DNA from 2 places in the Devosia sp. J2-20 genome. Region 2 is predicted to be linked to the other one. Evidence: riboswitches for the same ligand, from Rfam matches in the RefSeq annotation. Region 2 holds a riboswitch; the other holds the start of a gene.

Region 1 (14,345 bases), 1.4 Mb from region 2:
GTCAGACGTCTCCAGCCGGGTTACCAGGCTCTTGGCCTGCTCTTCGAGGAAATTGGCGCGCTTCTGCTCAATCGCCAGCGCCGTGCTGAGGCGGTCCACATCGTGATCATAATCGCCCGTAAGCGTCTTGCCATCGACCACCGTGCCCTTGGGCAGCGTGTTCTTGACCGCATCGCGCAGCGTCGCCAGCTCGCCGCTGCGGCTGTCCAGATCGCGCTCGCGCATCCGCAGGCGCTGCGTCAGATCGGTCGCCTCGCGCTCCAGCTCGGTCACCCGGCTGCGCAGTTCGACCTCGCGGCCTTCCAGCTCGCGGATGATCTCGAGGTTCTTGTCACGCTCGGCCTTGATCAGCCCCAGATCGCTGCGCTTCTGGTTGACGTCGCCCAGCTGCTCGGCCAGACGCTTGCGCAGCGTCTCCACATTCATTTCCAGACGACGGGTCGACAGGGCGAACTCGGCCCGCAGCTGATCCTTGTCAGCGCGGAATTCAGCCATGGTGATGGGGGTCGCAGCCTCAATGCGGCGCTTGGTCAGACGCACGGCGCGCTTCCACACCGCAGGAAGAATGATCAGCGCAACCAGGCTCGCAAGCAGCAAGCCCAGCGCAAAATACATGATGTTCTCAATGAGCATCGGCCGAACTCCGAAACCACGCGACCCAGATCCGCATGGACTGCCCTGTTCTGGCATCTATGCGACCAGATCGCTATCTTGGCGACTTGTTAACCCTAACGCGGCCGCGATCCCCAGTCACGACAATGCCGGGGTTTTCGGCCCCGGCATCAAAAATTTGATCGCTCAATAGGTTAGAAGCGCGATCAGAAGGGGTTCCAGGTCGGCTCATTGGTGAACTTGAGATAGCCCACATTGATCCCCAGCCGGGCGCCGACGCCCGAACGGATCGGCACCATCACCACATTGCCGCGCTTGAGCACCGTCATGCCAAAGCCGCCCAGCACATAGGCCGAACCGTCAACGCCGGCATAGCGTCCCAGCGCGTCGGGCACCTGGCTCAGATTATACACCAGCATCATGACCTTGGAGCCATCGCCACCAACGTCAAAGCCGATCGATGGACCCTGCCAGTAGATATTGTACTCGCCCACATTGCGGGTATGGAGCACACCCTCGCCATAGCGAGCGCCGGCAAACAGCGCCCCACCAGCGTCTTCACCCAGAATATAGCCATTGGGCAGGCCGAACTGGCTGACCGCCCGCTCGACCACGGAGGCCAGTCCCTGCGATGCAGACCCGAAGAACTGCTTGCCGCTATTGACCAGGTCATCACCCGAATAGGTGTCGCTGAGCGAACCCTGTGCGAAGGCCACAGGAACCGGTGCACTGACCGCAAACAGGACAGCAATCAGGATGGCGAGGCGCTTGAACATCGGAAACTCCCAAGGCGAACGGCGAAATTGGCAATTACAAGCTTGTTAGGGCTTGGACCTTAACTTTTGTCGGGCAACCTCGAAAATATCCGCATGCCGATCCTTGGTTTGAAGATGACGCAAACCTGTAAACAAATCTTAACCATTCTTGCCTTTGTTTTGCCGCTTTTCGGCACGGTTCCGCTCACCGTGCAACCGGCTCAGGCACAGTCTGTGGTCACCCTGATCGTCACCGATCCGCTGACCGGCATCGCCATGGGCGGCATGGATCCGGTGAGCTATTTTACCGAGCCGGAGCCGCTGAGGGGGCGCTCCGATTATGAGTACACTTGGCAGAATGTGCCCTGGTATTTCGCCACCGCCGCCAATCGCGATATTTTCGCGACGGCGCCCGATGTTTACGCCCCCCAGTTTGGCGGCCATGACGTCACCGGCGTCTCCCGCGGTTTCATTTCCGATAGTGACGCATCCATCTTCACCGTGTTCAAACAGCGGCTCTATCTGTTCTATTCAGCGGCCAATCGCGAGGCATTCCTGCTTTCGCCCGACGCGGCGGCCCGCACCGCCGAGGAAAAATGGCCAGATCTGGCCAAGAACCTGTCGATCCGCTGAACTTCGCGGTGGACCGGGCCGCAGTGGAAACAATTTGGGGTCCACTTTTGCCCGCCACCCTCTAATGTCTGAAAAAGTGATTCTTGCCGACATATCTGGCGCTACGGAGACAGCAAAATGGCTGACATCATCGACCTTAAGGCAACCGACCTCGCGGCGATGCTCTGCAGCCGCGTCTGCCACGACCTGATCAACCCCATTGGCGCAATCGGCAATGGCCTTGAAGTGCTTGGCGACCCGGCCCAGACAGAAATGGCCGATGGCGCCCGCGATCTGATCGCCAGCGCCGCGCGACAGAGCCGCGCTAAGCTCGAATTCGCCCGTCTTGCCTATGGCGCCTCCTCGACCTCGGGCACCGATATCGACACCCGCGAATGCGAACGCGTCGCCCGCATCCTGTTCGAGATCGAAAAGGCTGATCTTGAGTGGAGCGTGCCGCTGATCCTGCTGCCCAAGCACAAGGCCAAGCTGTTCATGAACATGCTGCTCATTGCGGCCATGTCGGTTCCCCGTGGTGGCCAGGTCACCGCTGCCATATCCGGCGATGCCGGTTATGAGAAGTTTGAATTCCATTCCAAGAGCGATCCGGAGAAGCGTCAGAAGACCCTGATCCCATCCGGCGCTGCTGGCCTGCTCGCCGGCACGCCCGATGAGGGCTTCGTCGATGCGCGCGGCATCCAGCCATTCTATACCGGCCTGCTCGCTCGCATGACCGACATGGATATTGCCATCGGCATCGAAAACGACGTGTTCTACTTCACCGCCACCCCCAGGCTGCAGCAGAAGTCACTGAAGAACCTGTTCAGAGCGTCTGAACGTCAGCAGTCTGCTAACCAATTCCTAGGAAGTGCTGCGCCACAATGGGGGTGGCGTTAGTCGCTCTGGAGCCATGTTGAAATGAAGTCCTGCCTGATTGTCGATGACTCGACCGTCGTGCGTAAAGTCGCACGGCGCATCCTCGAGGACATGGACTACATCGTCGACGAAGCCGAAGACGGGCAGGAAGCCTTCGATAAATGTCGCGCTGAAATGCCCGATGCCATCCTGCTCGACTGGAACATGCCCATTCTCTCCGGGCTCGAATTCCTCAAGCTTCTCAGGGGTTACGAGGGTGGCGAGAAGCCCCACGTAGTCTATTGCACCATCGAAAACGACATCGGCGCCATCGCCCTGGCTCTCAAGGCCGGCGCCAGCGATTACATGATGAAGCCGTTCAACCGCGCCATCCTCGAAGCCAAGTTCGATCTCGATCAGGCCGCCTAGCGGCCCTCTTCAGTCGCGGCCCGACCCAGCAGATACGCCCGCTCCCGCCCGTTGCGGGTCAGCTCGGCCGCCCGCCGAAACGCCCCGGCCGCCGCCGCCCCCTGCCCCAATCGGCTGAGCAAATCCCCGCGCACACTGAACAATAAGTGGTAGTCCTTGAGCACGGGATCGTCCGCAATTGCCGCGAGCAGCGCCAGCCCTGCCGCAGGTCCTTCTGCCATCGACACCGCAACAGCCCGGTTCAGTTCGATCACAGCCGATGGCGTTGTCGTCACCAGCACGCCGTAAAGCGCTGCAATCCTTGACCAATCCGTGTCCCCCGCCTTGCGGGCACGGGCATGACAGGCCGCTATTGCCGCCTGCAAGGCATAGGGCTGCTCACCCCCACCCAGCGCCACTGCCCGATCAAGCGCCGCAAGCCCACGCCCGATCAGCAACCAGTCCCAGCGCGAACGATCCTGATCCAGCAGCAGGATCGGCTCCCCTGCCGCATCGGTCCGCGCCCCAAGCCGCGATGTCTGGATTTCCATAAGCGCCACCAGCGCATGCACCTCGGATTCCTCAGGCATCAGCCTTGCCAGAACCCGCCCCAGCCGCATTGCCTCTTCGCACAGTTGCGGACGCATCCAGTCCGCCCCCGCCGTTGCCGAGTACCCTTCATTGAAGATCAGATAGATCACGCCCAGCACCGATCCCAGCCGCGCTTCCCGCGCCGCACCCCTGGGCACTTCATAGGCAATATTGGCGTCAGCGATCGCCTTCTTGGCGCGCACAATGCGCTGCCCGATCGTGGTTTCGGCCACCAGAAAGGCCCGCGCAATCTCCTGGGTAGTCAGCCCGCCCAATAGCCGCAGCGTCAACGCAACCCGCGCCGGCGCCGACAGGATCGGGTGACAGGCGGTGAACATCAGCCGCAGCAGATCATCGCCGACATCGTCATCCAGCGCTTCGTGCAGGACCGAAACCGCGTCGGGTGTATCCACCGCGATCCCATGCGCCACTTCCGCCAATTTGTTGGCCGCCATTGCCCGGTGGCGGAATTGGTCAATGGCCCGGCGTTTCGCCGTCTGCATCAGCCAAGCACCGGGATTGTTAGGCACCCCCGTCTCGGGCCATGCCCCCAGCGCGGCCACCAGCGCATCCTGCGCAAGTTCTTCGGCCATCGAAATATCGCGCACCACGCGCGTGAGCCCCGCTATCAGGCGCGGGCGCTCGATTTTCCAGACAGTGTTGATGGCGCGATGGGTATCGCTCTCGGTGTTCATGATTGGTGATGAAACCAGCAAGTCACGGCCACCGCAAGCCGTTCTCACCAGTGAAAAAACAATGAACCCCGCTCGACGATGCCGAACGGGGTTCACCAGATTTGCAGTGCGCCTGGAGACGTTAGGCGACGTTTTCCGAATAGTTTTCGGCATCATCTGGCTCGCGCAGCACATAGCCACGACCCCAGACGGTCTCGATGTAATTTTTGCCACCGGTGGCCACGCTGAGCTTCTTGCGCAGCTTGCAGATGAACACGTCGATAATCTTGAGCTCGGGTTCGTCCATGCCACCATAGAGGTGGTTGAGGAACATTTCCTTGGTGAGCGTGGTGCCCTTGCGGAGGGAAAGCAGCTCAAGCATCTGGTATTCTTTGCCAGTCAGGTGAACACGCTGGGTCTGGACTTCAACGGTCTTGGTATCAAGATTGACCGTGAGTTCGCCGGTCGTGATGACCGACTGGGCATGACCCTTGGAACGCCGAACGATGGCGTGGATGCGGGCCACGAGCTCGTCCTTGTGGAAGGGCTTGGTCATGTAGTCATCGGCACCGAAACCGAGACCACGCACCTTGTCCTCAATACCGGCAAGACCGGAAAGGATGAGGATCGGCGTCTGCACCTTGGCGACGCGCAGGGTGCGAAGCACCTCATAGCCGCTCATGTCAGGCAGATTCAGATCGAGAAGGATGATGTCATAATCATATAGTTTGCCGAGATCGACGCCTTCTTCACCGAGGTCGGTGGTGTAGACGTTGAAGCTCTCCGACTTGAGCATCAATTCGATGCTCTGCGCTGTAGCGCTGTCGTCCTCTATGAGGAGTACCCGCATTATATTCCCCTTGTCATTCGTTCCTGCTGGAACCGTGGGACCTGGCCTGCCCACGCCAACCCTACTGGATATGACTGAACCCTAAGTCCAAATAGTTAACAAAGTTTAATTCGGTTCCGCAATACGCAAATGCCGTTACTCTCAATTAAGTCTAAGTTATTGAAATTTAGGGGTTAATCTTATCAATTTTTCTTAAGAAAATGGTTTAAGTAGCCGTCGCAACCGACTCTTTAGACTCACGCAATTGCGGCTGTATGGGGGTTTGGACGGGGTCACACGTCAAGCAGCGGACGGACCGGTCCAACCCCTGTGATAGCGCCTTTTGCTTAACGATGGGTTACTCTGTGATTCGTAAATGCTGTCGATTCGAGACGGCCGGAAACCTTAATGCCTTCAACACGCCGGACAAATTGAACCAACGATGAAAGCTTTGATCTCAGCCATCGAGGCGATTGACGATATCGAGGTGTATGGCCGCGTCAAATCCGTGCAGGGCCTGCTCATTGAAATCGTTGGTCCCGTGCGCGAATTGCGCGTGGGCGGTCGGGTCCAGATCGAGACCACCGATGGCGATGACCTGGCCGCCGAGATCATCGGCTTCAAGGATGGCCATGCCCTTTGCCTGCCCTTCGGCCAGCTCTCTGGCGTACGGCTTGGCTGCAAGGCAATTTTTCAGCGTAATGACGGCGCCGCCTTTCCCTCCCATGGCTGGCTGGGCCGGGTGATCAACGCCAATGGCGAACCCATTGATGGCAAAGGCCCGCTGCCACGAGGTGCCACCGCCTATCCATTGCGGCAAAACCCGCTGCTCGCCCATGACCGTGTTCGGGTCGGTGACCCGCTTGATCTGGGTGTGCGCTGTCTCAATACCTTTACTACTGTGTGTGAGGGGCAGCGTCTGGGCATCTTCGCCGGTTCTGGCGTGGGCAAATCCGTGCTGATGTCCATGCTGGCGCGCAATACCAATGTCGACGTCGCCGTAATCGGCCTGATTGGCGAGCGCGGCCGCGAGGTACACGAGTTCATTCAGGAATATTTGGGTGAAGAGGGGCTGGCCAACGCCGTCGTGGTGGTGGCCACTTCTGACGAGGCCGCACTCATGCGCCGTCAGGCCGCCTATATGAGCCTGACCCTTTCGGAGTATTTCCGCGATCAGGGCAAGCGCGTGCTGTGTATGATGGACAGCCTGACCCGCTTTGCCATGGCCCAGCGCGAAATCGGTCTGGCCATTGGCGAGCCACCCACGGCAAAGGGTTATCCACCCACAGTGTTCACAGAATTGCCGCGATTGTTGGAAAGGGCCGGTCCTGGCACACCAACAACCGGTTCTGTTACCGGACTATTTACCGTTTTAGTCGAAGGTGATGATCACAATGAGCCTATTGCCGACGCCGTTCGCGGTATTCTCGATGGGCACATAGTGATGGAGCGCGGTATTGCCGAACGGGGACGATACCCGGCGGTGAACGTGCTCCGGTCCATCTCGCGCACCATGCCAGGGTGTGTGCCGGTCGATTTTCGACCGGTTCTGGCCAAGGCGCGAGAGCTCATGTCGATTTATTCCGACATGGAGGAACTGATCCGGCTGGGGGCTTACCGGAAAGGGTCAGATCCGAAAGTGGACCGCGCGATCGCCATCTATCCGGCTCTGGAGGCTTTTCTAAGCCAGGACCGGGAAGAAACGACAACGGTTGCCCAGGGCTATCAAATGCTCGAAGCAATCATTGCCGAAGCGGGCGCGGCAGACTGATGGGGCAGTGTATTGGCCTCGGAACTGACTTGGTGTGTAAGGAGTACAAGTCTTGAAATCGCGCAGCGAGAGCCTTATCCGGCTCAAAAAATTTCAAGTTGACGAGAAGCGCCGCCAGGTTGCGCAGATCGAAATGATGGTCAACGATTTCGAACGCATGGCGTCCGAACTCGACCAGCAGATCGAGATCGAGCATACCAAGACCGGCATCTCGGACATCGCCCATTTTGCCTATTCAACCTTTGCCAAGGCGGCATTGACCCGACGGGACAATCTGCTCGCCTCGGCTAATGACATGCGGGGCAAACTCGAGGCCGCGCAGGACGCTTTGGCGGAAGCGCTCGAAGACCTCAAAAAGGTCGAACTGCTCGACCAGCGAGAGCATCAGCGCGAAGCCGCTGAACAGCTCAAGGTCGAACAGTCTGAATATGACGAGATCGGCCGTATGCGCTATCGCGGCCAGTAGGCCCGGTATCCAGAACGACTTAAAAGGCCCGCATCTCGCGGGCCTTTTCTATGCCCGGCGCTTCATGGTGCCAGCAAGCCTCTGATCAGATCCCACAGCCGCTCCTTGCCAAGGATCAGCAGCCAGGGCGTATCGTCGGCTGGCACAATCTCGACCCGCCCGCCCAGACCTTCATTGGACGTGCCGCCAAGTCCACCCGGTTCAAGACGTAGTCCGTCGAGCGGATAGAGCAAACCGGTTGACCGCGTGAAGCTGACCGGAACCAAGGGGTGGATCGATACGCGTTCTTTGGCACCGGCCTCAAAGGCGACAGGCCCTACCACCGCCAGCGCCACATCTACCTCGTCGACCACCACGATCTTTCGTGCCCGGGCATATTTGAGCACAGCGCTCAGAGCCGCCAATGTATGGTCCAGCCGTTTGCCGGTCATGCCCAAGGCTAGCGTCACCGGTGCCTGGGTTGAATAGAGCGCCTTTTGAAAATCGGTGGTGATCTGTTCAGGGATGTGGATGACCTGTGTGCGGCGCTCCCAGCCCGCACGATCACGCAGGGAATCGAGATCACCGACGATCAGTTCGGGCACCAGTCCGGCTGCATCAATGGCATCGCCGCCGCCATCAGCGCCGACCAGAGCCACATTTCGCCCCGCCAGTTCGCGCAGCAGCACCAGATCAACGGCACCGCCGCCAACAATGGCCATCGGGCGATCAAAGCCAACAATCTGGGCGTCCGCGGGATGCACGGAAGTCTCTTGCACTGTCACAACGCTCTCATTAAGTGTGGGGCGTCTCGCTGGGGTGTTCTGGAATTTCCGGAGCTGAGAGTTACCCATTGAACCTGAACCAGGTCATGCTGGCGGAGGAAGTTCGAGATGGCAAGGACATCTCTTGACGTCCCGCCATTGACATACATCCCCTTCTTTCATGACCGCAATCGACGAAGGGATGACCCATGGTCAAATCCACCTGCATCGTTGCTGCGGTCCTTTTCGGACTGTTCGCAGCCCCCGTTTCGGCCCAGGACGCGCCGACCCTCAAGATCTATACCTATGACGGCTTCGCCGCCGACTGGGGCCCGGGCCCTGTGCTCAAGCAAGGCTTTGAAGCCATCTGCGGCGGCTGCACCGTTGAATGGATTGCCGCCGACAGCTCGATCGGCACGCTGCGCCGCGTCCAGCTCGAAGGCGACACCACCCAGGCCGATATCATCGTGGGCCTCGATACCGCCATCGCCGGGGAAGCGCGCGACACCGGCCTGTTTGCCGATCACGGGCTCGATATGAGCGGGCTGAACCTGCCCCAGGCCTGGACGGACGCGCAGTTCGTGCCTTTCGATTATGCGCACTTTGCCTTTGTCTATGACACCGACACCGTGGCCACGCCGCCCACCTCGTTCGAAGAACTGATTGCGCTGCCTGACGACTTCAAGATCGCCGTGCAGGACCCCCGCTCCGCCACGCCAGGCCTGGGTCTGGTCATGTGGATCCGCGCTGCTTATGGCGATCGCGCGCCCGAAATCTGGGCAGGCCTGAAGCCCCACATTCTCAGCGTCACGCGCGAGTGGAGTGAGAGCTACAACCTGTTCCTGCAGGGCGAAGCTGACATGGCGCTCAGCTACACCACCTCCCCCGCCTATCACATCATCGCCGAGGGCGACGACACCGTGCATGCAGCCCTGTTCAGCGAAGGCCACCTGGCCCAGACCGAAGTAGCTGGCATTCTCAAATCCTCCGAGCAGCAGGAACTGGCCCGCCAGTTCCTCGACTACCTGACTTCGCCCGATGCGCAGAAAATCATCCCAACCACTAACTGGATGCTACCCGTCATCGATCTGGGCGATCAGCTTGAGCCCACCTTCGCCACCCTGCCTCAGCCCGAAAAGACGTTGACGGTGACGGACGCCGAGATTGCCGCCGACTCCAAGGCCTGGATCGACGAAATGCTCAGTGCTGTGCAGTAGGCGTTAGGCCAAAACCATGCTCACCTTGCCCAATCGCCCCGCCCGCATCGCCATTGCGATCGCCCTGGCATTGGCCATTGTGAGCCTTATCGCCCTGGTCCTATGGGCAATCCTCGCTGCCACCACCGGCAGCGAGGGCACCGCATCGCGCATCGACATTCCCCATCTTTTGCGCATGACCTCCATTCAGGCCGGGCTGACCACGCTGCTCTCGATCAGCGTGGGCATGGCACTGGCCTGGGCCCTTAACCGCCTGCGCTTTCCCGGCCGCGATCTGTTGGTGGGCCTGTTCGCCTCCGCCATCGTAACGCCCGGCATGGTCGTCGCCTTCGGCCTATTGGCCGTCTGGGGGCGCAATGGCTGGATCAATCAGACCAGTCTGGCCCTGTTTGGATTTCCATTGGGCAATCCCGCCTTCGGCTTATCGGGCATATTGTTGGCCCACGTTATCCTTGATGGCGCCTTTGCCGCCCGCATCATGCTGGCGCGGCTCGATGCCATTCCCGTTGGCAAGCTAAAGACCGGGCAATCCCTTGCCCTGACCGCCTGGCAACGCTTTACCATTCTCGACTGGCCCGCCATGCGCAGCACGGTACCGGGGCTGGCGGCCATCATCTTCCTGCTCGCCTTCACCAGCTTTCCCATCGTGCTGCTGCTTGGCGGGGGCCCGGCCAATCAGACCCTGGAAGTGGCCATCTATTCCGCGGTCCGGCTCGATTTCGATCTGGTGGGCGCTGTGCGTCTGGCCCTGACCCAGATCGCGGTCTGTTCGGGTGTCATTCTGATGGCAGCAGCGCTGACCCCGATCCCCACCAGTTTCGGGCCGTCAGCGGCCCCTTCATGGCGCGATGGCACGACGGCGCGCTGGCTGCAGGCCATCGTGCTTTTGATCTGCACCATCGGCTTCGTCTTGCCACTCGCGGCAGTGCTTTCCGACGGCCTGACCACCGGACTGGGTCGCGTGCTGACACAACGCGCCTTCTGGTGGGCGACGCTGAGCAGCTTCACGATCGGCATCGCGTCGGCAGTGCTGACGCTGGGGTTGGCGCTGGGACTGGCACTGGGACGCGCCGCCACGGCCAATGGGCTGATGCGCACGCTGCTGGGCATGCCCGCCTTTGCCTATCTCGCCGTCCCCGCGATTGTGCTCTCGCTGGGCTTTTTCCTGCTAGTCCGCTCGCTCGGCATAGCCCCGGCCACGGCAGCGCCAGCCGTGGTCATCCTGGCCAACAGCCTGCTGGCGTTGCCCTTCGCCATGGCCACTCTGGGCCCACCGCTCGAAGCCATCGCCCGCACCCGCGGCAAGCTCGTACGCACCCTTGGTCTGTCAGGTTGGCGGCAATTCATTGCCGTGGAATATCCTTTGCTGGGTAAGGATATTGGCGTGATGCTCGCGCTGGCGTTTTGTTTTTCGCTCGGCGATCTTGGCGTCATCGCCCTGTTCGGTACTCAGGATTTCCAGACCTTGCCGCTGATGATGTTCCGGGCACTGGGCGCCTATCGCAGCAATGATGCCGCCGCGATTGCCGCTATCCTGCTGATTGGCACCATAGTGGCCTTTGTCGGCCTGCCCAAGCTCTTCGAAAGGATCGCCAATGCTGCGCGTTGACGCCCTGGCCTTCGCCCATCCGGGCCAGGCTGTTCCCTACAACTTCAGCTTTGACGCAGCCCCCGGGGAGATCACCGCGATCTCGGGCGCCAGCGGCTCGGGGAAGTCCACCCTGCTGGATCTGCTGGCTGGCTTCCTGCACCCCATCGCAGGACGCATCGATCTCGATGACGTGGACTTGCTGCCCCTTTTGCCTGAGGAACGGCCGGTATCCCTGTTGCTGCAGTCAGAAAGCCTGTTCGAGCATCTGCGGACAGACAAGAATGTCCGCCTCGGCCTGCCCGCCAGCACAACGCGGGCCGACGCTGACAAGCGCGTTGCCCAAGCACTCGACGAAGTGGGGCTGGAGGGGTTCGAAAAGCAGATCGCCAGCACGCTTTCGGGCGGCCAGAAGCAGCGCGTGGCGCTGGCGCGCACGCTGTTGCGCGACCGCCCCGTGCTATTGCTCGATGAACCTTTTTCCGCGCTCGATGATGATACGCGCGTCACCATCCGCGATCTGGTGCGGACCCTGACGCTGCGCCATCGCTGGCACACTGTTCTGGTCAGCCATCACGCTGACGACGTCGAGGCGCTGGCAAGCCGGCGCTATCAGTTGATCGATGGTCGACTGCAGCCGGGCTAGCGCCCGGCTACTCTGCCCAGGCGCCGAACACCTTGTCGAACAAGGTCTGCGCCGCATCATCCTTTTCGAGCGTGATGATCGCATTGCGGCCCGTGCCATAAACCACGGCCAGATCCATCCATTTGCGGTTTTCCAGCAAATTGGTGTTGGTGGCGGTGTCGTCTGGCGACGCACTGAGCGCGAACAGGAACGAGTTCCCCACCACTCGTGCCGATGCACCAACCAGTGGCGTGCCGGGCACCAGTTCTTCGTCCTTGAGCAACACACCGGGCAGATTGGCTACCGTGCCGCCGATGAACGTGTCGGTGACCTGAAAATCCACTTCCATCAGATGGCTGGCGGGCAGGCTCGGATCGGAATTCTTGCGGATCGTAACATCGACGCCAAGATTGCGCGCCGGAATGCTCGCATGGCCAATCAACGTGGGAAGCCCAAGCTCATCAACGCCTTCGCGCCATTCCACAGTGCCCGAGAAGGGAACTGCACCGGTTGTACCATTGGCACTGGCTTCAAGCAGCAGTGACTGGCTACCGGCGAGCACAGCAGGATCAACTGAAGCGCTAGGATCATTGGCGGCCAGTGTGCTGGCATCCTGTCCGGGAAGCCGCTCTTCGCTCTTGCCCTCAGAACCATCCAGCGCTGGCAATGCGGTCTCGGTACCGGACGGCACCACAGCCTGCGGCGTTGGCTCCAGACGGTCATCCGCTTCCAGCCCCTCCAGCGTGGTAGCAGGTCCTTCGTCGGGGACCGTGGCGGTATTGCCGGGTGCGGCCACGGGATCCGTGGTTTCGCTCGGCTGAACCGGATCCAGCGTTGGCGTTGTTGGCGTCGTGACCTCGGCAGTCTCGGTAACGCCAGGCTGGGCCTGACCGAACATCTGGTCGAGATCGACATACCCCTCGCGCCACGCCCAGAAGCCGGCGCCGCCGACGCCCACCAGCAAGACGGCAAACACGATCAGGAAAATGGTCAGCCCCGAACCCGCTCGCGCTGTCGTGGGCGCAGAGACAAAGCCACTATCATCGGCCTTGTCCACGTCGCCACCGGGCGCAGCAAACATGCGCTCGGCAACGTCCTGAGCAGATTCTGGTGCGTCATCGGTGGTCTCGCCGCGCGCTTCACGATCAAGCGTTTCGATGGCGCGCTCGATCGCGCCTTCCGCTTCGCTGGTATCGGGCTCGACGGCCTCAAGTTCAACTTCGCGAACACTCGACAGCGCCGGCTCAACAGCCACTGATGCCGTAGGCTCTGTCTGTTGGCGCAGGGCCGCCCCCGAGCCGCCGAGAGAGGGCTCCACCCGCGTGCTGGCGCGCACGGGATCTGCGCCGGAATTGGCGGCAACGGGCGTGGGTTCACGACGCGTGTCGTTTCCCACAGATTTACTCGGTGTTTCGAGCGGTCTGATGTTGGAGACCGGCGCAAGTGGCGCACTGCGCGGCGGTTCCGTGCGTTGCGGCAGGACCGGTGATTCGCCTTTGGCGGGCTGTTTGGCGACAGTCGGCACCTGGATCATGGAGGTGCCGCCGGTCGCCGCAGCCTCGGCAATGATCTCTTCGATCGACATGCCAGCTGTCGACTTCGGCGCATTTTCTGCTGGCTTGGCCGGCGCCTTGGTCTCGCTCGGAACAGGTTCGCCAACGTCTTGTTCAGCGACGTCCGCAGGCGCTTCGGACGTAACAGCTTCTGGTTCGTCGGGCTTGGGTTCAGGCGCTTTGGGGGCGACAGGTTTCGGCTCAAAGGCCCGGGGCGCGGGGCTCCCTCGCGTCCCAGCGTGATAACGGCCTCGCTGGCTTCCTGTTCAACCAGACGGATACAGTCTTCGAGCTGCAAGCGATGTTGGGTAATATCGCGCGCCGGCAATGGCGGAGAAATAGCGCGCAATTGGCCAACCAGGGCCGAACGCGCCTTCTCGTAGACCGCACGCCGTGCAGCCCCGTTGTTCTCCGGCAGTGCCGAGATGGCCCGGCGCAACAGCTCTTTGTAGTCCGCCATTGGTTACTTGATACTCACGATGTCAGCGACGTCTTGTAACAAAAAATATCAGTCTTGGAACGGGTCAACCACCAAGATGGTATCCAGCCGCTCCGGGCTCGTCGACAGCATCGCCACCGGCGTGCCAATCTGCTCTTCGATAAACCGGACATATTTGATGGCCTGAGCGGGCAATTCAGCCCAGCTACGCGCCCCTGCTGTCGTCTCCGACCAGCCTTCCAGTGTCTCGTAGATTGGCTTAACGCGCGCTTGTGCTCCCATTGAGGCAGGCAAGTAATCGATCCGTGATCCATCCAGCTCATAGCCGACACAGACCTTGATCTCTTTGAGACCATCCAGCACGTCCAGTTTGGTCAGCGCGATACCGGTAATCCCCGATGTCTTGACCGTCTGACGCACCAGCACCGCATCAAACCAGCCACAGCGACGCGGGCGACCGGTGTTGACGCCAACCTCGCGACCAACGACCGCCAGATGCTTGCCAACTTCGTCGTCGAGTTCGCACGGGAACGGCCCTTCACCAACACGGGTCGTATAGGCCTTGGTGATGCCCAGCACATAGCCGATGGCTGTAGGGCCCAGGCCC
Region 2 (14,345 bases):
ACCGCATTCAACGCCAGATTCCCCAATCATCGGGCATTCTGGCACATTTGCGTCGGCCCGGTGCGCGCTGGTTCCGCATTCCACTGGGGATTGTGCTGGTTCTGGGCGGCATTTTCAGCTTTTTGCCGGTGCTCGGCATCTGGATGCTGCCGCTGGGCCTTCTGCTGCTGGCACTTGATCTTGCCTTCCTGCAGGGCCCGGTCAACACCGCCATCCTGCGCGGCATGCGCAAATGGAGCATTTGGCGCCGTGCCCGGCGCGACAAGAAGGCCGGCAAGCTCTAGATTCGACCCGTTGCCATTTCGACCTCGATCAGATCCACGGCCGCCGCCAGCTTCTCATCAATGATGTGCAGATATTGCGTCCAGTCATCGACATGGGCGAGTTCGGCTGCACCATCCGAGATGCCGCGCAGCGCCACCAGCGGCACGCCAAACGCCTGACAAGCGCGCAGCACTGCATAGGTTTCCATATCCACCATATCGGCATCGACCCCATCATAGGCCGCGCCCGACACGATATTGGCGCCGGTCGATAGCGTTGCCCCGTCCAGCCCCGCAATGCGCGGCGATAATGGCTGCACCGGCGCCAGCTCCAGAAACGGCGTCTGGCCCTTGGGGATGCCCAGCGCAGAGGCGTCCATATCGCGATAGCTCACCGATACGGCCTGAAACACGCCGCATTGCGGCAATACGCGCGACCCGGCTGATCCCAGCGACACCACCACACGCGGCAGGGGGCGTGCCTCAGCCAGCGCCCGGGTGACGGTCACCGCCGCTTCAACCGGACCGACCCCGGTCATCAAGGGTTTGATTTTGGCTTGCAGGTGCGGGCCGTATTCGGCCTGCGCAGCCATGACATAGAGGATGCTCATACTTGCAGAATCTAACATAGCCGATCGCCTTGCCAAGCCGCTTCGTTACCGCTTCGGTAAGGCGTGCGTGATATTTGTGATAAATTGAGGCGTGGCCACACCGGCACGGCGCCAGAGAGCAGAGGACACAGTGCGTTTCGCGGTAATCGAGGGTAGCAGAGAATGGACCGAGCCAGCCTGGCAGGGTTCGCAGTCTCCGTCGGTGTCAGTTTTGGTCGAGGATGTTGAGGCAGAAGCCCGCCGACGCCTCCGAGCGATCAAGCTCCATGAATGGCGCACACGTGAGTTCATCACCGGGCAACCAATGCCCGAAGATGTCCGCCACTATGCCCTGCAGGTCGAATTCGCTGCCACGGCCATATCCCGCTTGTCGCCGATCCCGCAGGACTTCGACAGCGACGTCTATTGGCCGCGCTTCTGGAGCGTCTGACCTTCAACGCATGAACCCGGCCGCAGCGTCTCCCTCCGAAACGCCATGACCGGGCATTGTGTCCCCAAAAAGGGGGACACAATCTCTGTGCTGCAGCGACTACTGCGGCAGATAGGCGTTGGTAAAATAGCGGCTGTAATCAGGCCCACTTTCCAGCGTTGCGCCATCGCCATCCACCAGCATGCCGATGTCCAGCAGATAGTCGCCCAACGCCGCCATCTTCGCGCCATCCATGGTGCCGATGGCCCCGTCGGCGCCCACCAGATAATCGCCATCAATCAGGCTGCCCAGCGACGCCCGTACAAAGGTCGCATCGGTCAGCATGTCATTGCTGGCGGCAATGATGATGTCGGTGGCCTCATCGGGGTGCTCGGTCGCATAGGCATAGCCGCGTTGTGTGGCCGCCAGAAATGCCTTCGCTTCATCGGGATGCGCATCGAGATAGGCCTGGCTGGAGCCCAGCATGGTCGTGTGCTGATCCGGCACGCCGTAATCGGCATAGACAAATGCCCGCTGCGCATCGCCATCCAGTTCGGCCTTGATGCCTTCCCAGGTATAGACCTCCAGCGTGAAGTCCACGGCGCCATTGGCCAGCGCCTCATAGGCCGAGGTGCCCAGTGTCACGTTCTCGAAGTCGCCCGTACCGCCATCGGCGCGGATCATCGAACCGATCAGGGCATTCTCCCAATTGGTGCCAAACCCGCCATAGGTCAGCCCGTCCAGATCGCGCGGGCTCTGAATGTCGCTGCGCTCGTCATTGAACACCAGCCGCCCGGTTTCGTGCTGCACCACAGCATAAACCCCGATCAGGTCAGCGCCGGCGGTGTGCTGGGTAAACAGGCTCAGCGGGCCGATAATGCCGAAATCGGCAATCTGGTTGGCCACCAGCGTGCCAGCCGAGGTGTCGGTATAGGGCAGGATGTCCACCGCCAGCCCGGCCTCTTCGTAAAAGCCCTTGGCCTGGGCAACATAGAGCCCGATGTGATTGGTGTTGGGCGTCCAGTCCAGCGCTACCTTGACGGGGGTGGCCTGCGCCAGCGCCGGTGTAACGAGACCCAGCGCCAGGGTGGCGATGATCAGATGACGGCAGTCAAACATGGTCGGTTCCTTTGTTCGGAAGTCGAGTTGAGCAGGGTGTGCAGCAGGTCCGCCTCGATGGCACTGGCCTGAGCAGAGGCCAGATCCAGTCGCGGGCGGGGGAGGGATACGGAAATTTCGGTGAGCACCCGGGCGGGGCGATCGGTCAGCACGTAGATACGGTCCGACAGGAAAACGGCCTCGCGCACATCATGGGTAATCAGCAACGTGGTCCAGCTGTGGCGCTCCCACATGGTCTGCAGCCAACGCTGCATACCCGCACGGGTCAGCGCGTCCAGCGCGCCAAAGGGTTCATCGAGCAGCAGCATGTCGCGTTCCTGCACAACTGTGCGCAGTAGTGCCGCGCGTTGCCGCATGCCGCCCGAAAGCTGGGCGGGCCAATGCTGCTCGAACCCGGCCAGGCCAAATTCGGGAAACAGCGTCATCACCCGCTCACGCGCTGCGCTACGCGACATGCCCTGGACTTCCAGGCCCAGCGTGGTGTTGTCGATGATCCGCCGCCACGGCATCAGCGCGTCATGCTGGGGCATGAAAGCGAAGGGGCGCCGCTCTGCCAATAGCGGCGCGCCGTCAAAGGCGACGCTGCCGGCATCGGGTGCCAGACCCCCGGTCAGCAGTTTGAAAATGGTCGACTTGCCGGCCCCTGACGGCCCCAGAATGGAGACGAACTCACCCTTGCGGACATGCAGTGAAATCTCGTCCAGCACTGCCAGCCCATCAAAGCGCTTGGCGATACCGCGCAGTTCCAGGCGTGGCGCGCTCATGGTTTTGCCCCTTGGTTCAACCGCGCCCAGGGCATGGCGAGGCGCTGGATCAGCACCGTCACCCCGAACAGCATCAGCGTCAGGCTGGCGCTGACCAGCACCGCAGCCAGCACCAGATCGGGCCGGAAATTGTTCTTGGAATTCAGGATGTAGATGCCCAGCCCTCTGGCGGCCCCGGCATATTCGGCAAAGATGGCGCCCACCACCGCATAGGTGATCGAGATGCGCAGCCCGGCGAAGAAATAAGGCAGGGCCGTCGGCAGCCGCGCCAGCACGAAGATGCGGCCCCGCCCCGCACCCATCGAGGCCAGCAGCGCGGTGATGTCTCGGTCAGTGGCAGCATAGCCCTGAACCAGCGCTACCAGCATCGGAAAGAAGGTGACCAGCGCCACCAGCATGATCTTGGGCGCCAGACCGAAGCCGAACCACAGCACGATCAGCGGCGCGATCGCCACCAGCGGCAGGGTCTGGCTGATGATGAACACCGGAAACAGCGCCCGGCGCAGCGGCTCGAAGAAGTCGATCAGCACCGAGAACACAAAGGCGGCCAGCAGTGAGCAGGCGAACCCCGCCAGCGTTGCAGTCAGAGTGGGCACGGTATTGTCCCACAGCGCCTGACGATGCTGCACCGCCTGGGTTACCACACGCGAAGGCGGCGGCAGCGTCGTCGGCGCGATATCGGCAAACTGGGCGTAAAGCTCCCAAGCCATGATGATGGCGCCCACCGAGATAACGGCTGGGGCAACGCGGCCCAGGGCGCGCGCAAATTCTGCGTTTTTGGACATGACTGATCCTGATGGAGGCGCGCTATGGCGCAGACAGAACGGAACCGGCTTAGCGCGGCGTCGGACTGTTGGCCGAGGCTGTCAGGTCAATCGTCACGTGACCCTGCGGCGGCCCGAAGCTGCAGATCGCGGCCTCCAGCGCGGCGAACACTGCCCCGGCATCGCCCCCCAGTCGGGTGCAGAAGTTCTTGGGTCGATCCAGCACGCCGGACTGCTTGAGGAAGTCGATGCAGCCGTAGATTTCATCCATGTGATCGTCAGTGCCCATCACATAGAGCGAGAACTGCGCGGCGATCTCACAGGCCAGATCGGGCGCCTGCAGCACCGCCTGCAGCGCATGGGCCTGCCGTTCCGCAAGCGGCGCAACCGGCCCATCAAGCTGCGGTGAATCGCAACGGCTGTCATGGGGCTCGCCCGGACAACCGCGCGAAATAGTGGCGGACAGCGTGCAATGCACACCGGACTTGGCCGCTGCCACGAACATGTCGCGCATCGCCGGGATCACCGCCTCGGGCGGGCCCACCAATAGCGTCGAGAGATCGTCGGTCTCGATGCGCAACTGCTCACGATAGGGATCGAGCGCGCCCAATGCGCTCATGATCACGCCGACGAAATTGTCGGTCATGGGGTATAGGGAAATTTGTGCGCCGAAATACATAGCCCGCCTCGCTCCGCTGGTATTACCCAGATCAGCTTGAAGGGTTTACAGGCATGTCGCCCGCGTCTCAGCCCCGGCTATACGGAGCACCCCTGTGGATGGCGAGCAGACAATCCGATTTCGATGGCAAACGCAAGAGGGTTTCTAAACGGCTGGTGCTGCTGTGGAAAAAGCCACAGCAGTCAGAATCGGCAGAGTCTAGTTGGACAGGAAACGATGGATCCCGGGTGTGGCCAGAAGGTCCCGCGTCACCCCGCCAACGAGCCATTCCCGCAGCCGGCTATGGCCGTAGGCGCCACTGACGATCAGGTCCGCGCCAGCTGTTTTCGCTGCCTTGGTGATCGCGTTCGCAGCCCCGTCCTCATCAGGCAGCACGTCGCCGCGTACCTTGACCTCATGGCTCTCCAGCCAGGCAACGGCATCCAGCATGCTTTCGCGCTCCGGCCCCAGATTGCCTTCGTCGATCACCACGACCTGCACGTCGCTGGCGGCCTTGAGCAGCGGCAGAGCATCCACGATAGCCCGACGCGCTTCCTTGGTATCCTTCCAGGCGACAACGATCTTGTCGGCCTTGAGCTTGCTTGCGCCTTGCGCCACCAGTAGAACCGGGCGTCCGGCACCGAGCAGTACCTCGCCAATATCAATACTGCGGAAGCCATCATCACGGGCCTCACCAGCCGAGCCGATGATGATCAAATCCGCCTTGCGGGCCACATCGATCAACCCGATCGCGGGTTGTTGCACGCGCCCGGCAAAGTCTGCCTTGATGCTGGCCGGCACCTGCGCCTTGAATTTGTCGCGCACATCCTTGATCGAGGCCTCGATCTCGTTGAGCTGCTCTGTATAGAGCACGCCTGCCACGTCGCCGGCGCCCATGCTGGCCACAACGGGCGGCTGAGCGGCGACAAAGCCGGTCAGGCTGGCCTTGTGGTGCCGCGCCAGATCAACAGCGAGTGCGACCAGATCCGCATCGACCGCATCGATGGTCAGGCCGACTACGATATTGCGAATTTCCATCTCAGATCTCCCATGGCGAATGGGGGCATCTTAGCCTTGCCGCAGGCACTTGCCTTGATCCGGATCAAATGCCGGCGCGATGCCCGGCTTCAGTCATAAATGTAAAGCGTAACCTGATGGCTACGCTTAGTCCTCGTGCTCAGGCATGGATTTGAGCTGATCCTTGGTCCAGCCGGTTACTGCATGCACCTTGCCGTTTTCGTCGCGCATGAATTCCAGCTGTCCCAGCCCAACTACAACGTGCTTGGCACCCAGTCCCAGAAAGCCACCGACATCCACAATCACCTGACAGGCCGCGCCACTGCCATGCAGATGCGAGACATGGCCCACAGATTCGTCATCGGCGCCGTAAATTGTCGCGCCCTGCAGTGTCTCTGGAGTCAGTTCGTGACTGCTCAGGGGAGTATGCTGGGAGTGATCCATGGCTCGAAAATCCTTGTTTGTTGACGCTGCTAACCCAACGCCCCGATGACCCAAGCGTTCCTTGGGTCAGTCCGCGTCCGGCTTGATCAGCCGGGCCATGCTCCAGGCGCCATAGGTCGACACCAGAAACGGCACGCAATAGGTCAGCACGATCTTGAAGACGCTGACGCCCTGACCGCTCATCATGGCATCGCCCTGATTGATCAGATTGAGCACCGAGCCCACGATAAAAGCAACCAGCAGGGATTTGCGGATCACCTGCGGGCTCAGCGCGCGTTGCAGAGGGGTGGCGTGGCTGGGCGGCGAACGGGTCACGCAGATCTCCACTGGCGGACCCGGCTTGGGTCAGAACGGACTTATATACCAAGCTCGGCGGCGCGCGCCTTCAGATCGATCGCGCATTCGGAAACCACCTCAAGCGACCGGTCCTGCAGGGTTTGTGTCCCTTCAGGCGGCGTGTGTGCGCCAAGCACGGCATCACGTTGGGTGATCAGAGCCGCAATTTCGTCGTGGTACAAGCCCACAATCGCCGTCAGCCAGCGATTGACCAGATAGGACGGCCGCGCCATCTGCATGTCGAACCGCTCCAGCAGCGCAATGGTGGCGTCCGCATCGGCCCACACATCATCGACCACCCACTGATTGACCGTAAACAGCCGGATCGCCGTGCCATAGGCATCCACCCCCACAGCGACCAGATGGTGAATGGGCCCCTCACTGCCCGCCGGGCGGATGAAGCAGTGAAAATGCCCATGCTCGCCCGCGTCCGAAGCCGTGTCGTGGCAGTGATAATACCACTGCGCACCACTCTCACGATCAAACACGTCACCGGGAGGGTAATGGGTCCAGGTCACGGGCGCCGCGCCGCGCAGCGTGTCGAGCAGAACATTGTCGCCGGACTTGGCGAGAATGGTTTCGCAGAACACCGCTTCCTGAGCTGCCCGGCGCAACGCGTCCATGCGCGCCGCCTACTGCCCGGCCGCCGCGCAAGGCGCCGCTGCTGCACACGGCGCCGCCGCAGGTGCCGGTGCTGCCGAACACGGTGCTACGGCCGCACAAGGGCTTGCTGCTGAACAGGGTGCCGCTGCGGGCGCTGCCGAACAGGGCGCAGCCGCCGGTGCCGCAGAGCAGGGTGCCGCGGCCGAGCACGGCGATGCCGCTGGGGCTGCGGAACATGGTGCCGCGGAACATGGTGCCGCGGAACACGGAGCAGCCGAGCAAGGTGCTGCCGAGCAGGGCGCCGCACTCTGCGCTGCTGCGGCTATGGCCGCCGGTGCCGCCACGCGATGAGCCACGTGATCTGCCGCAACGGCGCCAGTGGCCGCGACCAGTGCCGCGCCGAACAGAAGTGTATTGCGATTGCTCATGAGCGTTTGAACCCGTCCATACCAAAGAGGGGGCGTGCAAACACGCCGGCAAAGCTACCCGCAAAAGCGGCAGCGAACCACAACCAGCCATGCAGGCTGCCCGAGGCAATGCCCGAGAACAGCGCGCCGATATTGCAGCCAAACGACAGCCGGGCGCCATAGCCCATCAGCAGGCCGCCCAGCGCAGCCGCCACCAGCGAGAGCAGGGGTACTGCGACCTTGGGGGCGAACTTGCCGGCCAGCCCTGCCGCCAGCGCGGCGCCCAGAATGATGCCGAAATTCATCACCGAAGTGGTGTCGGCCAGCACCGAATCGTTGAGCGCCTGCGCCTGCGCAGGCCAGGTCCAGAATTCCCAGCTGGCGACCGGCACGCCGACCGCCTGGGCAATCTTGGCGCCCCACAGGCCAAAGCCATAGGTGATCGACCACGGATGACCAGCCACCACCAGGGTCGCCAGATTCAGCCCCGCCAGCGCCAGCCCGGCGCCAACCAGTGGCCAGGGACCATGCAGCAGGCGTTCAAGCCCCTTGCGCGCCGGACGCGGTGCCGCTTCCAGGCTCCCGTGCTGGGCGCGTTCAACCAGCGCAGTCACCCCTGCCACTGCCGCCAGGGCGATCAGTGTCACTGCAATGCCGCCGGGCACGCCCAGCACCGTTCCCAGACTGGTGGGGGGCAGTGAGGGCAAGGTCAGCCAATAGGGCAGGTGTGCCGTGCCGGCGACCGCCCCGATGATGAAGAATAGCAGCGTCACCAGCATGCGGGCGCTGCCGCCGCCCACCGTGAACAGCGTGCCCGAGCCACAGCCGCCGCCCAGTTGCATGCCCAGACCAAACATCGCCGCGCCGACCAGCACCGAAACACCGACCGGCGCTGTCGCGCCGACCAGCGGCTGGCCGAAAACATTGCCCATGGCCAACAGGGGCAGGAAGGCGATTGCGGTAACACCGATCATCAGCATCTGGGCGCGCATGGCCCGGCCACGGCGTTCCACCACCATGCGGCGCCAGCCGCCGGTGAACCCGAACGAGGCATGATACAGCGTGGCGCCCAGCAGGCCGCCAATCAGGAACAGCAGCGACTGACGGGGATCAATCAGCTGGCCGATAACCTGTGCGGCAATCACCATGGCCAACGCCACGACGAGCACGACGCCCTTGTCGACGTTCAGGCCGGCGGCGGCCGGTGCAGGGCCCGGACTGGTTGCAGAAATCTGACTCATGGCGCGCACGCCCCCTTGGAAAACCTATTCGACTAATGGAGGCCCAAACGCACAATGTCCAGAACCGGAGCTCTGGACATTGTTGGTATCGTTCAGGGCAAGTCGCGATTAGATGCCGTTGGCAACCGGGCGCGATTCATCGGCAGTCCACTCGGCCAGCGAGCCGTCATACATGCGGGTGTTCTTGTTACCCTGCACTTCGGACAGACCGAACCAGACAACCGAAGCCCAGTGACCGGTATTGCAGAAGGCGATGTTGGCTTCATCAGCGCCGAGGCCAACGCCTGAAGCGAGCTGGGCGACCGTCTCGGCACTCACATAGGAGGCGCCGTCAGCGTCATAGAGCTGGCCATTGTCGATATTGACTGCACCGGGAATGGTGCCGGCAACGCGGGCAACCGGGCTCTTGTTCTCGCCCCGATACTGCGCGACCGGACGACCGTCGACCAGCTTGGTGCCGTTGGCGATAGCCGCTTCCACGTCTGCCGTGGTGGCCAGCAGATGCTGCTGGAAATCAGCGTTGAAGGTGGTGGGCTCGAGCACGGTGGCAACGTCGGTCACTTCGCCGCCGGCGGCATCCCAGGCGCGGGCGCCGCCATCCAGGATCGACACGGCGTCATGGCCGAGAACCTTGAACGTCCAGTACACGCGGGTCGCGCCACCGAATTCCGACGAATTGTCGCCATTCGGCACGATGACGACGTGGTCGTCATTGCTGATGCCCAGGCTGCTGATCAGGGCCGAGGTGGCTTCCACGCCGGGGAACTGGCCGGGAATGCCCTGGATTTCATTGCGCCAGCCAGCGCTGCCATACGGTGCCGAGATGGCGCCGGGGATATGTGCGGTGTCGTAAGGCTGTACGTTCTCAACGGGATTGCGCACGTCCAACACGACCAGGCTTTCATTGCCCAGATGCTCTTCCAGCCAGTTTGCATCAACCAGCGGCGCATCGGTAAGGCGCTCGGCCTGGACGGATGTTGCCATGCTGGCAACGCTCAAAACCGCAGCGGCGGCAAACAGTGCAAAACGCATGCTCGAAACTCCATATTCCTAGATTGCGCGCACTCTAGTGCACCCGCCCCGCTGGTGTCTGGCTATGGCTTGGCCAATTTCGGGCGTCTTGCGGATTTTCATGCCTCGATCCGTGATGGCAAGAGCATCGCATTCTCGCCAACGCCATCCCTTGCACCGCGCAGCAATATACATTAGATAGTGCTAATATAAGTAAACACTGAGGTGCACCATGGACTGGCTCGACAGCCTGCCGCTCACTCCCTTGATCCTGCTGGCGCTGACACTGGGTCTGGCGCCCTTCCTGCCAGAGCCTCATCTGGTCGAAAAGATACGCATGCTGTTCAACGGCACGCTGACCAGGCCAATGGACATTTTCGACATGGCGCTTCATGGCGTGCCCTGGCTGCTGCTCGCGGCCAAGCTGGTGCGCATGCAAGTGGTCAGCTAGCCTCAACCCACGCCTTCAGGACCAAACGCCATGAGCCAATCCAGTCACGTAGTCTGCACCGCCTGCGGTGCGATCAACCGCGTCTCCACCGACAAGAATGCCGCCGCCGGCAAGTGCGGCAAGTGCGCAACCGCGCTGTTTGATGGCACCCCGGCAGACATGTCGGCCAGCAAGCTCGAACGCCAGATCGCCAAGACCGACATTCCCGTGCTGGTCGATGTCTGGGCGCCCTGGTGCGGCCCGTGCCGGGTCATGAGCCCGCAATTTGCCGAAGCCGCCCGCAAGGCCGAACCGGGCATGCGGTTCCTCAAACTCAATTCCGATGAAGCCCCGGAGCTGTCCACGCGTCTGGCCATTCGCGGCATTCCCACCATGCTGCTGTTTGAAGATGGCAAGGAAGTGGCCCGTGTTTCGGGCGCCATGTCGTCCAGCGATATCCTCAAATGGGCCGAGGGTGCGCGCACCAGATAGTCTGGGTCAAAGCTGGCGGCTATTGTCCTGCATGCCGCTCAGGCCCAGATCGACAATGGCAATATTGAGCAGGCGGGCCATTGAGGCATAAGCGCCTTCGCTGTCGCGATGGCGGATACGCTCGATCACTTCGCCATGATTGGCCAGGGACGCGCCGGGCTCACGGGCCCGCTCCACGGTCAACCGGAACGAATAGGCCAGTGCAGCCCCAATGGTGTTGGACAACTGCTGGAACACGATATTGCCACTGGCCCGTAGCAAGGCGGTGTGAAAATCGATGTCGGCCTGATTGAAGGTGCTGAAGTCCAGGCTCTGCTTGGCCTTGCTCATGCGGGCAAAGGCATCTTCCATTGGCGCCAGATCTGCTGCGGTGGCGCGCAGGGCCGCAAAGCGTGCCGCGGCCGGCTCGATCACTTGACGCGCTTCGATCAGGCTGAGCACAAGTTCGGCGCTGGGCTGCAATTCGATCGACCAGGCCAGCAGATCCGGATCAAGCAGGTTCCACTCATGGCGCGACCGGACGACCGTGCCGATACGCGGTCTGGTGGTCACCATGCCCTTGCTGTCGAGCACCTTGATCGCTTCACGCACGGCGCTGCGGCTCACCTTGAAATCAGCGCACATATCGGGCTCGGGCGGCAACACGTCGCCGGGCTGGAATGCACCGCCAAGCAGGCGCTGCGCCAGCGTCTTGACCACGTGCCGATGCACGCGCGGCTTCACCAGTGTTCGCGCCAGTGGGTCGTCCGTCATGGCGCGCTACTCATGATAGAGCACCGAGCGTCCGCCATCGATGGCAATCGAGGTGGCATTGATGAAGGGGGCTTCGTCGCTCGCCAGAAACACCGCCGTCATGGCGACTTCCTCGGGCGTGCCGATGCGCTTGGGCGGATGCAGATCATAGGTGCGCTGCCGTTCGGCCGCCGGATCGGGGAAGCTGGCCCAGTAGTCAATCGCCAACTGCGTCTCGATATAGCCCGGCGCAATCGCGTTTACCCGTATATTGCGAGCGGCATATTCGATCCCCAGCGCCCGCGTCAGACCCAGCAAACCATGCTTGGCCACGGGGTAGGGGAAGCTGCCCGGAATGATGCTGGTACTGTGCGAGGAGGAGATGTTGACGATGCTGCCAGCCTGATTGGCGAGCATTGTGGGTAGTACGGCCCGGCACAGGCGCCAGACCCCCTCGAGATCCACCGCCATGCAGCGCGCCCATTCCGCGTCGCTGGTTTCCAGCGGTTCGTGAAAGACGTTGATCCCGGCATTATTGACCAGAATGTCGATGCGGCCATACTTGGCCACCACGGCGGCGACCAGCAGATCCACCGACCTCTGATCGGTTACATCGGTCGGCACGAACCAGGCGCCCAGCCGGGTGGCCGTAGCGCTGCCGGTTTCGGCGTCCTGTTCGGCAATCACCACCTCGGCACCTTCGCGCACAAAGGCCTCGGCGATGGCCGCGCCAATGCCGCGCCCCGCGCCGGTGATGATTGCTATCTTGTCTTTCAGGCGCATGATCTACCAGTCCACCAGCGTGCCATCGGCGAGCACGGCGTTCTGGGTGTGCATCACCTCCTGCACAAACGGATGCTTGGCGCAGGCATCTTCGTCAACCGTGATCCCCAGGCCCGGTGCCTCGGGCACTTGCCAATAGCCATCCACCCGCTTGATCGGTCCCTGCACGACGTCGAAATACCAAGGCACAGCCCCAACCATTTCTTCCTGAATGACGTGATTGGGTGTCGACACCGCAAAGTGCAGCGCCGCGACACCGGCAATCGGCCCCAGCGGATTGTGTGGTGCCACCCCGATGCCCAGGGCTTCGGCCCGCGCGGCAATTTTCTTGGCTTCCATCAACCCGCCGCAATGGCAGATATCGGGTTGCACAATGTCGATGGCCTGGCTGGCGAACAGCGCGTCGAACTCGGTCCGCTCAATCAGCCGCTCGCCGGTAGCCAGTGGCACCGAACTACGGCCTGCCAGCTTGGCCAGATTGGCAAAATCGCCGGGCGGGACCGGTTCTTCGACAAACATCGGGCGGCCGGGCGCCAGCGCCTCGATATAGGCCAGCGCTGCACCCGCTGACGCGGGGCGGCCATGGAAATCCACCATGATCTCGATGCTGTCGCCAACCGCTTCGCGCATCGCCTGCATCATGCGGGCCACCTTGTCCACCTCGGGCAGCGGCGCGTGATAATGGGTATAGGGAATGAACACGGCCTTGAATGCCTTGTAGCCAAAGTCGACCACTTCGCGTGCGCGCTCCACCAATGGTTCAACATCGTTGGTCTCGTAAACCGCGCGCATGTCGCCCATCCCCAGATGGGTATAGACCCCAACCTTGTCGCGCACCTTGCCACCCAGCAGGCGCCAGACTGGCACATTCAGATGCTTGCCCAGAATGTCCCACAGCGCCAGCTCGATCCCCGATACCGCACTCATGCCGATAGCACCCAGCCGCCAGAAGCTCTGCTTGGTCATGGCCCGATAGGCCTGCTCGATATCGCGCGGATCGCGGCCGATCAGCAGCGGCGCCAGATCCTCGATCGCGCCGACCACCGCACGGGTTTTCCATTCCAGCGTGGCCTCGCCCCAGCCAAACAGGCCCGGCTCGTCGGTCTCGACCTTCACAAAAACCCAATTGCGCATCTCGGCATTGACCACGCGGGTCTTGATGGCAGTTATCTTCACGTGACCAGCCTCATACATCAGATGATTAAACATTATGAGGCGCCTATGGGCTTGGTCAAGGCGCTATCTCGGGTTGACACTGCGTTCAAACATCAGATTATTAAGCTGGATGGGCGTGGACGTGTTGAGTCAGTGCCGGCGTCCGAAACACCGTCACGACCAGTCAGGGACTACCATGCTGTTTTCCATTCCCCTTCAAGGCCAATGGTCATTTGCTCTGGATCCCGACAATAGGGGTGAACGCGAATGCTGGTTTGCCAAGGCGCTGGACGACACCATCGCTTTGCCCGGCAGTGTCGATGAGGCGCAAAAGACGCCGCTGACCACTGGTGGCACCATGGCCCATCTCAGCCGCCGTCATCCCTATGTCGGCAAGGCCTGGTACGCCCGCAGCTTTACCGTGCCAGAAGGTTGCGACGATCATTTCTATCATCTGGCGCTCGAGCGTCCGCACGGCGAGGTCAATGTCTGGCTCGATGGCTACAAGCTGGGGCGCGATGAGAGCCTGTCGACCGCTGTTCGCATGCTGATCGGCAAACTCGCCCCCGGCGAGCACAGCCTGGTCATGATGATCGACAATGAGCGCTTTGAGGCCGTGGGCGAGGCGATCATTCGCGATAGTGCCCTGATGGGCGCCGTGGCCCATTCAACCACCGAGCACACCCAGACCAACTGGAATGGGGTCGTTGGCTATCTGCGCATCGAAGCGGCCCGCGCCTCGATCGCCCGTCTGGACGTTCATGCGCTTAGTCGTGACATCACCATCGACATCGAACTCGATGCCTTTGACGCCGACAATCGCTGGCCCACTTTCTTCTCCGGTGAGCATCGCGACGAACTCTTGGTCGAAATCGCCCTGAGCGGGCAAACTGTGACGCTCAATGCCAACAGTCTGCTGACAGTTTCGAGCGGTTTCACCACCAGATCGGTGGCGTTTTCGCTGCCCGAAACCGCTGCCCTCTGGGATGAATTCAACCCGGTCCTGCACACCGCCACGGTCATCTGGAAACGCGATGGCATCGAACTCGACCGCCGCCAAACCCGCTTCGGCATTCGCGAATTCGCCCGCGCAGGCCGCAGCCTGA

Evidence for each region. A riboswitch is a leader RNA that binds a small molecule or an ion and turns the genes downstream of it on or off. The one in region 2 is predicted to bind thiamine pyrophosphate.
Region 1: linked by a shared signal. The riboswitch ahead of thiB (thiamine ABC transporter substrate binding subunit) and the one ahead of AC0L37_RS09365 (YkoF family thiamine/hydroxymethylpyrimidine-binding protein) in region 2 are both predicted to bind thiamine pyrophosphate.

What each region holds. Positions count from the first base shown of each region.
Region 1 is NZ_CM147870.1:533,957-548,301, reverse strand. It holds gene AC0L37_RS02690 (hypothetical protein) at 1-633, opposite strand, end outside; gene AC0L37_RS02685 (DUF1134 domain-containing protein) at 819-1,388, opposite strand; gene AC0L37_RS02680 (YHS domain-containing (seleno)protein) at 1,602-2,000, shown strand; gene AC0L37_RS02675 (histidine phosphotransferase family protein) at 2,118-2,876, shown strand; gene AC0L37_RS02670 (response regulator) at 2,898-3,263, shown strand; gene AC0L37_RS02665 (RNA polymerase sigma factor) at 3,260-4,528, opposite strand; gene ctrA (response regulator transcription factor CtrA) at 4,650-5,357, opposite strand; gene fliI (flagellar protein export ATPase FliI) at 5,779-7,107, shown strand; gene fliJ (flagellar export protein FliJ) at 7,160-7,573, shown strand; gene AC0L37_RS02645 (thiamine diphosphokinase) at 7,636-8,316, opposite strand; TPP riboswitch at 8,358-8,457, shown strand; gene thiB (thiamine ABC transporter substrate binding subunit) at 8,526-9,533, shown strand; gene AC0L37_RS02635 (ABC transporter permease family protein) at 9,550-11,142, shown strand; gene AC0L37_RS02630 (ATP-binding cassette domain-containing protein) at 11,129-11,767, shown strand; gene AC0L37_RS02625 (hypothetical protein) at 11,775-13,331, opposite strand; gene AC0L37_RS02620 (adenylosuccinate synthase) at 13,808-14,345, opposite strand, start outside.
Region 2 is NZ_CM147870.1:1,914,637-1,928,981, reverse strand. It holds gene AC0L37_RS09395 (hypothetical protein) at 1-284, shown strand, start outside; gene AC0L37_RS09390 (5'-methylthioadenosine/S-adenosylhomocysteine nucleosidase) at 281-892, opposite strand; gene AC0L37_RS09385 (hypothetical protein) at 1,179-1,304, shown strand; gene AC0L37_RS09380 (ABC transporter substrate-binding protein) at 1,404-2,402, opposite strand; gene AC0L37_RS09375 (ABC transporter ATP-binding protein) at 2,381-3,166, opposite strand; gene AC0L37_RS09370 (ABC transporter permease) at 3,163-3,951, opposite strand; gene AC0L37_RS09365 (YkoF family thiamine/hydroxymethylpyrimidine-binding protein) at 4,001-4,609, opposite strand; TPP riboswitch at 4,600-4,713, opposite strand; gene AC0L37_RS09360 (universal stress protein) at 4,808-5,626, opposite strand; gene AC0L37_RS09355 (PRC-barrel domain-containing protein) at 5,753-6,049, opposite strand; gene nrtS (nitrate/nitrite transporter NrtS) at 6,116-6,364, opposite strand; gene AC0L37_RS09345 (DUF6969 family protein) at 6,406-7,008, opposite strand; gene AC0L37_RS09340 (hypothetical protein) at 7,007-7,339, shown strand; gene AC0L37_RS09335 (YeeE/YedE family protein) at 7,413-8,636, opposite strand; gene AC0L37_RS09330 (sulfurtransferase) at 8,745-9,668, opposite strand; gene AC0L37_RS09325 (hypothetical protein) at 9,880-10,098, shown strand; gene trxC (thioredoxin TrxC) at 10,129-10,569, shown strand; gene AC0L37_RS09315 (FadR/GntR family transcriptional regulator) at 10,576-11,322, opposite strand; gene AC0L37_RS09310 (SDR family oxidoreductase) at 11,329-12,084, opposite strand; gene dgoD (galactonate dehydratase) at 12,088-13,293, opposite strand; gene AC0L37_RS09300 (glycoside hydrolase family 2 protein) at 13,436-14,345, shown strand, end outside.